Pelagicoccus sp. SDUM812003: one gene and its partner. The protein of the gene in region 1 interacts with the protein of each later gene in a pairwise test. Links are inferred from orthologs where the notes say so. Each region holds a gene or a part of one and is shown on either strand. Other genes may lie near its edges.

Region 1 (4,348 bases):
TCCACGATCGGAACCGCTCTCGGGACCACGCACGGGTCATGACGACCACGTCCCATCAGCGTGGTCTCCTTGCCCTGGAGGTCGACCGTAGCCTGCTTCTGCAGGATGGTCGCGGTGGGCTTGAACGCCACGCGGAACACCACGTCTTCGCCGTTGGTGATGCCTCCCTGCACGCCGCCTGAGAGATTGGTTTTAGTACGAACGACGCCCTCTCGGTTTTCAAACAGATCGTTGTGTTCCGAGCCTTTGAGCAGCGTGCCTTCGAAACCGCTCCCGACTTCGAAGCCCTTGGTCGCCGGCAGCGAAAGCATGGCCTTGCCCAGGTCCGCCTCGAAGCGGTCGAAAACTGGCTCGCCCAACCCCACCGGCAGGTTGCGGATGCGGCATTCCACCACTCCACCGACCGAATCGCCTTGGGAACGAGCCTCCTTGATGCGCTCGATCATGGCCTCGGCCGTCTCGGCATGCGGACAGCGCACGATGTTGGCCTCGATGGCCTCTGCCGAAACGGCAGTCTCCCCAGGCATGGCGATATCGTGAATGCGGGAGACGTAGGCCAAGGTTTCGACCTTCGTGCCAGCCATCTGGAGGATCTTCTTGGCCACGGCGCCCGCCGCCACGCGACCGATGGTCTCGCGAGCGGAGGAGCGGCCTCCTCCCTCCGGATTGCGATGCCCGTACTTGCTCTGGTAGGTGTAGTCGGCGTGGGATGGGCGAAACTTCTCCTTCATCTCGGAGTAAGCGCCGGGACGGGCGTCCTTGTTGAAGACCAGCATGGAGATCGGGGTGCCGGTGGTCTTTCCCTCATAGACGCCTGAGAGGATCTGCACTTCGTCCATCTCCTTGCGCGGAGTGGTGATCTCGCTCTGTCCGGGGCGGCGGCGGGCCAGCTCCGGCTGGATGTCCTCCGCGCTGAGCGGTAGATTGGGCGGACAGCCGTCGATCACGACGCCGACGCCGCCACCGTGGCTCTCGCCCCAGGTGCTGATAGTGAAAAGCTTGCCGAAAACGTTGGGCATGGGCGCGACTGTAGGCAGCGCCTCGTCCGAATCAAGTCGCGAAGCTTCTCTCGGAAACGATTGCTCGGGGCCCTCAGATGCCTGGATCGAAGCCAACCACTTCGTCCTGGTCGATCTGCTGATTCATCCCGAGGGCTGGAGCGCTTTCGTGGCAGGCCCCCACCACCTTGGCCGGCACGCCAACCACGGTGCTGTGCGGCTTCACGTCGCGCAGCACCACGCTGCCCGCCCCGATCTTGGCCCCTTCCCCGATGCGAATGTTGCCCAGCACCTTGGCCCCGGCCGCGATGAGCACCCCGTTTCCCACTTTCGGGTGGCGGTCCCCGCGGTCCTTGCCGGTGCCGCCCAGAGTCACGTTGTGCAGCAGCGAGACGTTGTCCCCCACCACCGCGGTTTCCCCGATCACCACCCCGGTCGCATGGTCAATCAGGATGCCGCTGCCCACCGTGGCGGCGGGATGGATGTCCACCCCGAAGGTGCGCGAGATCAGGCTCTGCAGATACAGAGCCAGCGGCCGACGATTGTCGTACCAGAGATGGTTCGCGAAGCGATAGGCCGAGAGGGCGCTGAATCCCTTGAAGAACAAAAATGGCGAAAGGTATCCGGCCGCGGCAGGGTCGCGCTCGCGCACCGCATGCAGATCCACCCGGATCACTTCGCGGAGCCGTTCCTCGGATTCGAGGATCTCCAAAAAAAGATCCCGCAGCGTGATGCTTGGCAGGATCTCGTCCTTCAGCTTGGAAGCGAGCGTGTAGCTCAAAGCCGCTTCAAACGACCTCTGCCCAAGAATCGTCTCTTGCAAGTAGGCGACCAGCAGGCGCTCGTTGTTCGACGCCTCGTCAGCCTCCTCTCTTAGGGAACTCCAAATTGATTCGAGATGTTCAGTCATAGCGGCACGGGATTCTAAAAAGAACGAGCAGCCTAGGCCTCGGATTTCAGCCCTACAAACGAAAAACTGGCTGGACTGAGATCAAACCGACCTACAAAACGCATTGAAATTGAGGGGATCTCCGTACTCACCGGAAAGGGATTCCACGGAAACGCGCGAAACGCGCCCAAACCGGTCAGAAATGGCTCTGATCGCTCGCTTTTTCGTCGTTTTCCATTTGATAACCGGTCCCGCTCAATCAAACAAAACAGACAGATGAAACTTACTCACGTAATTATCTCCGGCGCCGCGCTCCTTTCTTGCATCGCCGAAGCTGACGTCGTCGTTACCAAAAATGGCTCCTCCATCAACGGTACGATCGAAGGAATCGATGGTGGCAAGATCACCATGGTTACGGATTTCGCCGGCGAGATCGTCATCGATCAGTCTCAGGTCGAGTCCATCAGCACCGACGAACCCGTCTACATGACGCTGGAAAACGGCACCACCGTGCTCGGTCCGGTTTCCGGCGCAGCCGGCGACCTCACCGTCGCTTCGGATACCGGAACCGTCTCCACCAACGTGGCAAGCGTCACCGAAAGCTGGCTGCCGGGCGCCGACAGTCCCACCCAGGTTCGCCAGCAGAAGGCCTTGGCGGACTTGGACCGCAAATGGGCCTACGAAGCCGCATTCGACCTGACCGGCAAATCGGGCAACAAGACCAGCACCGGTCTGGCCACCGCATTGCTCGCCACCCTGGAAGGCAAGCACGACAAGCTCGAGCTCTCCGGCTCGATCCTCTACACCGAGACCGACGACGAAAAGAGCGCCGACCAAGCCTTCGGCGGGATCGACTACTCCAACAAGTTCCGCCCACATGTGAACTGGTACGTGCGCACCGCGTTCGGCTACGACGCCATCAAGGACATCGAACAGTACTTCAACGTGTCAGGCGGTTTCGGATACACTTTCTTCGACACCGAAACTCGCTACCTCAACACCCGAGCAGGTATCGGTTATCTCTACGAGTCCTATGACGACATCGTGATCAGCGAGGATCCTCTGGTCACGGAACTCCGTCCCGCCGACAGTTCGGCCAGCTTGGACTTCGGACTACGTCACAAGGAAATCTTCAAATGGGGCGTGCTCAACAATCGACTCGTCTACACCCCGACGCTCGACGACTTCGGAAACTTCCGCCTGGTGCAGGACAGCAATATCGAGCTGCCGCTCAAAAGTCAGGATTGGAGCGTGCGCATCGGCTTGATGAATCGCTACGACAGCGAAGCCGATGAAAGCGACAAGGAAGAACTGGATACGACCTACTACGTTCGCATGGTTCTGAAATGGCTCTAGCTCGACTCTGAAGCTTATTCCACTTCCTCAAGCCGCGGCCTCTTCCGGTCGCGGCTTCTTCGTGTCTAGATCCGCAGGCGCCACGCCCCGCTGTCAAGCCCCAGAAACGTTGCGAGCGACTCCACCTCCTGCTCGGCCATCTTGCGAAACGCCTTTTCCTTAGGGGCTTGGGAGCTGTATCCAAATTCTACAGTCAGGGCCTCGTCCAAAACCTTCGCGTTCGCCCAGCCAATCATGCGATCGCCCCAGCAAAGGGGCATGGCATAGTACCCGAGCTTGCGTTTCGCCGCCGGCACATAAGCTTCGAATCGATAGCTCCAGCCCCAAAGGTGTTCGAAGCGCTGCCGATCTCGCACCACCGGATCGAAGGGAGCGAGGATGCGCAGCGTTTTTTCCACGCTCCCCTCCGGCCAATTCTCCGGTATCCAAAGGTACACGACATCGTCAACCGAGACTCGGGAACAACGCCCGCCCGCGACCAAAGCCTCCACCAAAGCCAGCCGATCTCGTCTCACAGGTACAAGCCCGTTGTGGGCGGACAGTTCGGAGAGCAGAAACGACTCTCGAACTGGTCCGAAAATCCGCAAAGCGGTCATCAAGAGTTCGCCGAAGCGATCCGCCTTTGATCGCTCAGGCGCGCCTGCCGAGATTGCCTGCTCGTAGACCCGTATTCCCTTTTCCCTTCGGCAAACCCTCAGCAGGCCTTCGTCGTGAAGTCTTTCCAAGATGCGCTTGGATGCCAGCGACTTGCCGCCCCAAGCGTTGACGACCGAACGCTTGCCGAAGCTCGTATCCAAATCTCTGGGATGCGTCGGTCCGCGCTGAACGATGCAATCCAGCACCGCTCGCTCCTCCGCCGCGAGCGGGCGACTGGAGACCGGGAGCATCGATCGCCACAGATCCGGACGCATGAAGCCGTAGGCGAACAGGTAGCCTTCCTCCAACGCCAGGCTCGCATACTCGGCCTCAAGCTGGCCCGCGAGGTATCCGCGAACGCGTTGCCGCAAAATGAGATCCTGGGCCCGCGCCGGCGAGCGGATGGGATCCGCCTGCACGAAACGCAGCCCTTGCATCGCGCTTTCGAGCGTTTCGAACCGAGGAAACC
Region 2 (4,170 bases), on another replicon or contig:
GGACGCTGCCCCGTACTTTCGTATTTTCAATCCCATTACGCAGGGGCAGCGATTCGACTCGGAAGGCGAATACGTTCGAAGATGGGTTCCCGAACTTGCGAAACTGCCGAACAAGTATCTGTTTGCTCCATGGGAAGCTTCGGAGGAAGAGTTGGAATCTGCGAACGTGACGTTAGGCGAAACCTATCCACGTCCCATCGTCGGACATGCGGAGGGGCGCCAGGCCGCGCTCGATGCCTATCAGCGCATGAAGGAAAAGAAGGAGGAGGCTTCCTAGGATGAGCTCTGGGGTTCAAACGTTTCGCAAGCAAAGCGAGGTCGCTCTGTCGGCCAAGGAGCTCTTCGCCTGGCATGGGCGTCCCGGAGCCTTCTTGCGCCTGAGCCCGCCCTGGGAAAAGGTGGAGCTGCTGCGCGAGGACGAAGGTCTGGGGGTGGGCAAGCGTATCGAGATCTCCTTAAAGACGCCTTTTGGCAGGCGGTCTTGGAAAGGGGAGCACGTCGAATGCGAAAACGGTAGCCATTTTGTCGATACGCAGGTTCAAGGTCCGTTTCGTTCCTGGAACCACCGGCACCGATTCGAATGGATCAACGATACCCGTTGTCGCATGTCGGACGAGATTGAATACGAACTGCCGCTTGGAGGCTTGGGCCGTGGCGTCGCTGGTTCGATGGTTCGCGAAAAGCTGGAGCGGATGTTCGAATACCGCCATCAGCTGATCGCTTCCGATGTCGCCTTTCGCAAAGCCGCGCCGGCCACCGGGTCGCTTCGCGTGCTGGTCGCCGGCGGCAGCGGCTTTCTCGGGCAGCAGCTGATCGCCTTCCTCGGCACGCAAGGCCATCGGGTGCAGACGCTGACGCGCCATCCGAAAAAGCCGGGCGATATCCGTTGGGATCCGGCGAAAGGGGAGATCGAGCTGGCGCGGCTGGAAGGCTTCGACGCGGTGATTTCCTTGATGGGGCAGTCGCTTTTTTCGGGACGTTGGTCGGAGGAGCGAAAGCAGGGGCTTTGGAAGAGCCGCGTGGACGCCACCCAGTTTCTGATCACTGCGCTCACCCGCTTGGAAAGTCCGCCCAATCGCTTCCTCGGCGGGTCGGCCGTCGGTTTCTACGGCCAGAAAAGCGATGGCCTGGTGGATGAGTCTGCGAAACGGGGTGCCGGTTTCTTGGCCGACCTCTGCGACGCGTGGGAAGCTGCCGCCTACCGGGCCGAAAGCTTGGGCTGTCGGGTCGCCTTGCTGCGCACCGGAGTGGTGCTCGATCCCCGCGGTGGAGCCCTCGCTCAGATGTTGCCAGCCTTTCGACTCGGACTTGGCGGGCCGCTGGGCGATGGCCAGCAAGGGTTCCCTTGGATCGCATTGGAAGATTGGGTGAAAGGCGTGACGTGGACTTTGTTGCAGCCGAAACTCCATGGCCCGGTCAACCTGACCGCCCCGGAAACGCTGAGCCAAGGGGCGTTCGCTCGCAAGCTCGGGGCGCGTCTCAGGCGACCCGCGATCCTGCCCGCACCGCAGTTCGCCCTGCGCGGCGCCCTTGGCCAAATGGCCGATGAGCTTCTGCTGAGCGATTTGCAGATCTATCCGCGCGCCTTGGAAAACAGCAAGTACCCTTTCCAGCTGCCCAAGCTCGACGACGCCCTAGCGTTTTCCCTGGCCTGAGGAATCGCTGCCTCCGTTTTCCCAGGCCAGTCGTCTATTAGATTAACGCATTCCGTAGTCGACCCTGCGAGGCGGATCGCTTAGCGTTTAATCCCGTCTTCAACTAATCTTGACTAAGTAGAGTAAGAAACCCAAATATACGCTCACTATGGCAAAAGCATTCCCTAACATAATCGCCGCGATCGGCAACACCCCGCTCATCAAGCTGAACCGTCTCACAGAGGGTTTGGCTGCTGACGTTTACGTGAAGTGCGAGTTCTTCAACCCGCTCTCCAGCGTGAAGGATCGTATCGGTCGCGCCATGATCGAGGCCGCCGAGAAGGAAGGAAAGCTCGGTCCGGACAGCATCATCGTGGAGCCGACTTCCGGAAACACGGGCATCGCGCTGGCTTTCGTGGCTGCCGCCAAGGGCTATCGCTTGGTGCTGACCATGCCGGAAACCATGTCCATGGAGCGTCGGGTGCTGCTTCGCATGTTGGGAGCCGAACTGGTGCTCACCCCGGGCCCTAAGGGTATGCCGGGCGCCATCGCTCGCGCCCAGGAGCTGCTCGAAGAGTATGGCGAGAAGGCGTTCATGCCGCAGCAGTTCGAGAATCCGGCCAATCCGGAGGTGCATCGCCAGACCACCGCGGAGGAGATCTGGGAAGCGACTGAAGGCAAGATCGACGCCTTCGTGGCTGGCGTGGGCACAGGTGGCACCATCACTGGGGTCTCCGAGGTCATCAAGAGCCGCAAGGAATTGTTCACCGTCGCAGTCGAGCCGACTAACAGCCCGGTGATTTCTGGTGGTCAGCCAGGTCCGCACAAGATCCAAGGCATCGGGGCCGGTTTCATCCCCAAGAACTGCAACAAGGATATCATCGACGACGTCATCACCGTGACCAACGAAGACGCGTTCCAAACCGCTCAGGACCTCGCCCTCAAGGAAGGCATCTGTGGCGGCATCTCCTCCGGAGCCAACGTATGGGCGGCCTTGCAGCTGGCCAAGCGTCCGGAAATGGCTGGCAAGACCATCGTCACGGTGGCCTGCAGCTGCGGCGAGCGCTACATCAGCACTCCATTGGGCGAAAAGGCCCGAGCCGAAACGACCGGAGCAACCGCTTAGCGTTCGGGCCGAGCGATCTCCAGCTGATCGACCGTTTTTTAGCGGGCCTCCCTTCGCCGGGGAGGCCCCTTTTCATTTGTATCGACCCACGGGCGCGCCGGGGCGTCTCCGAGCGCCGACGGCCGCAACTGTTGATTGCGACGTTGCAAATAACAGTTGCTCTGGAGGCGATCGCCTTTTTGGGGTGGCGCCTGGGGCGAGTGGGCTTAGGTTTAAGAGGTTACCCTTATGTTGCCTCGTTTGTTCAGCCGTTGTTTCGAAGCCTTCACCGCGGCCGCCTTTCCGTCCCAGTGCGTGGAATGCGGCGGATTGGTGGAGGCGCGGAGCGACTTTGCCAGCGTCTGCGTCGCGTGCTGCGATCGCGTCCAGTTGGTGCGGGAGCCGAAGTGCCTGACCTGCGGATTTCCGTTTTTCGGCGAGACGGAGTCGAAGGCGGGCTGCATGCATTGCGAGCACCTGAGCCCGGTCTTTGGGCAAGGCTGGTCGGTGTCGCTGTTTCGCGGCCCGGTGCGGCATCTGATTCACGAGTTGAAGTATGAGCGGGGATTCTGGGCCTTGCGCGACATCGCTGCCATGGCCCGCCTGGGGCCAGGATTGCGGGAGTTCGTCGGCGACGCGATTCTGCTGCCGGTGCCGTTGCACGCTCGTAAAATGAGGGAGCGGGGCTACAACCAGAGCGAGTTGATCGTTCGCGAGCTGGCGAAGGTGTTTCCGGACAGCGAGATGGGGGACGTCTTGGAGCGGCGCGTGGATACCGTTTCGCAGACGCGGTTCAACCGGCGCGAGCGGGTGCGCAACCTGAAAAATGCCTTTTCATTGCGCCGAAACCGTGCCATACAGCCCGGCCGACGCTATGTTATCGTCGATGACGTTTTTACGACAGGCTCGACGCTCAATGCCTGCGCTCACGCGCTGGAGCAGGCGGGGGCCGGTCGCATAGATGTCTTGACTATCGGGCATGGCTAGACCTGATCCCAAGCGATTTTTCAACTAGAAGGCTCTGACAATGGCACTCTTTCAAAAACCGAAGTACTCGACCGTAATCGTCAAAAAGAAGGACATTCCGCAGGGGATGTGGAAGAAGTGCCCGGTTTCCGGCGAGATCATCTACAACAAGGAACTGGAGCAGAACCAGAACGTGGTGCCCAAGAGCGGCTACCATTTTCCCATCACTGCCCGCAAGCGCATCCAGAGTCTGCTTGACGAGAATAGCTTCAAGGAGGAGGACCGCGATCTCATGCCGGGCGATGCTCTGGAGTTCGTGGATTCCAAGCCCTATCCGGAGCGCGTGGCTCAGTATCAGAAGAAGACCGGCGAAAAGGAGTCGCTCATCAGCGGTCTGGGCAAGATCCAGGGGATCCCGGTTTCCATCGCGGTGTTCGATTTCCAGTTCAGCGGCGGTTCTCTGGG

What was found. Proteins that work in one complex are often made in the same cells at the same time.
Region 2: the proteins of cysE (region 1) and cysK interact in binary tests that used the Escherichia coli proteins (3 or more experiments, as listed by UniProt). The link is inferred for Pelagicoccus sp. SDUM812003 from one-to-one orthologs.

The regions. Positions count from the first base shown.
Region 1 is NZ_JARXHY010000006.1:166,778-171,125, reverse strand. What follows is about bases 1-2,998. They hold cysE (serine O-acetyltransferase), read right to left. Parts: upstream 1,909-2,998; coding sequence 1,093-1,908; downstream 1-1,092. Other genes in these bases: QEH54_RS10495 (DUF481 domain-containing protein), read left to right, coding at 2,164-2,998; aroC (chorismate synthase), read right to left, coding at 1-1,019. In the rest of the region: more of QEH54_RS10495, read left to right, coding at 2,999-3,243; QEH54_RS10490 (crosslink repair DNA glycosylase YcaQ family protein), read right to left, coding at 3,309-4,316.
Region 2 is NZ_JARXHY010000007.1:168,121-172,290, forward strand. The notes cover bases 962-3,781. They hold cysK (cysteine synthase A), read left to right. Parts: upstream 962-1,803; coding sequence 1,804-2,760; downstream 2,761-3,781. Other genes in these bases: QEH54_RS11625 (TIGR01777 family oxidoreductase), read left to right, coding at 962-1,655; QEH54_RS11635 (ComF family protein), read left to right, coding at 2,989-3,726; accD (acetyl-CoA carboxylase, carboxyltransferase subunit beta), read left to right, coding at 3,767-3,781. Outside these bases: QEH54_RS11620 (deoxyribodipyrimidine photo-lyase), read left to right, coding at 1-277; more of QEH54_RS11625, read left to right, coding at 279-961; more of accD, read left to right, coding at 3,782-4,170.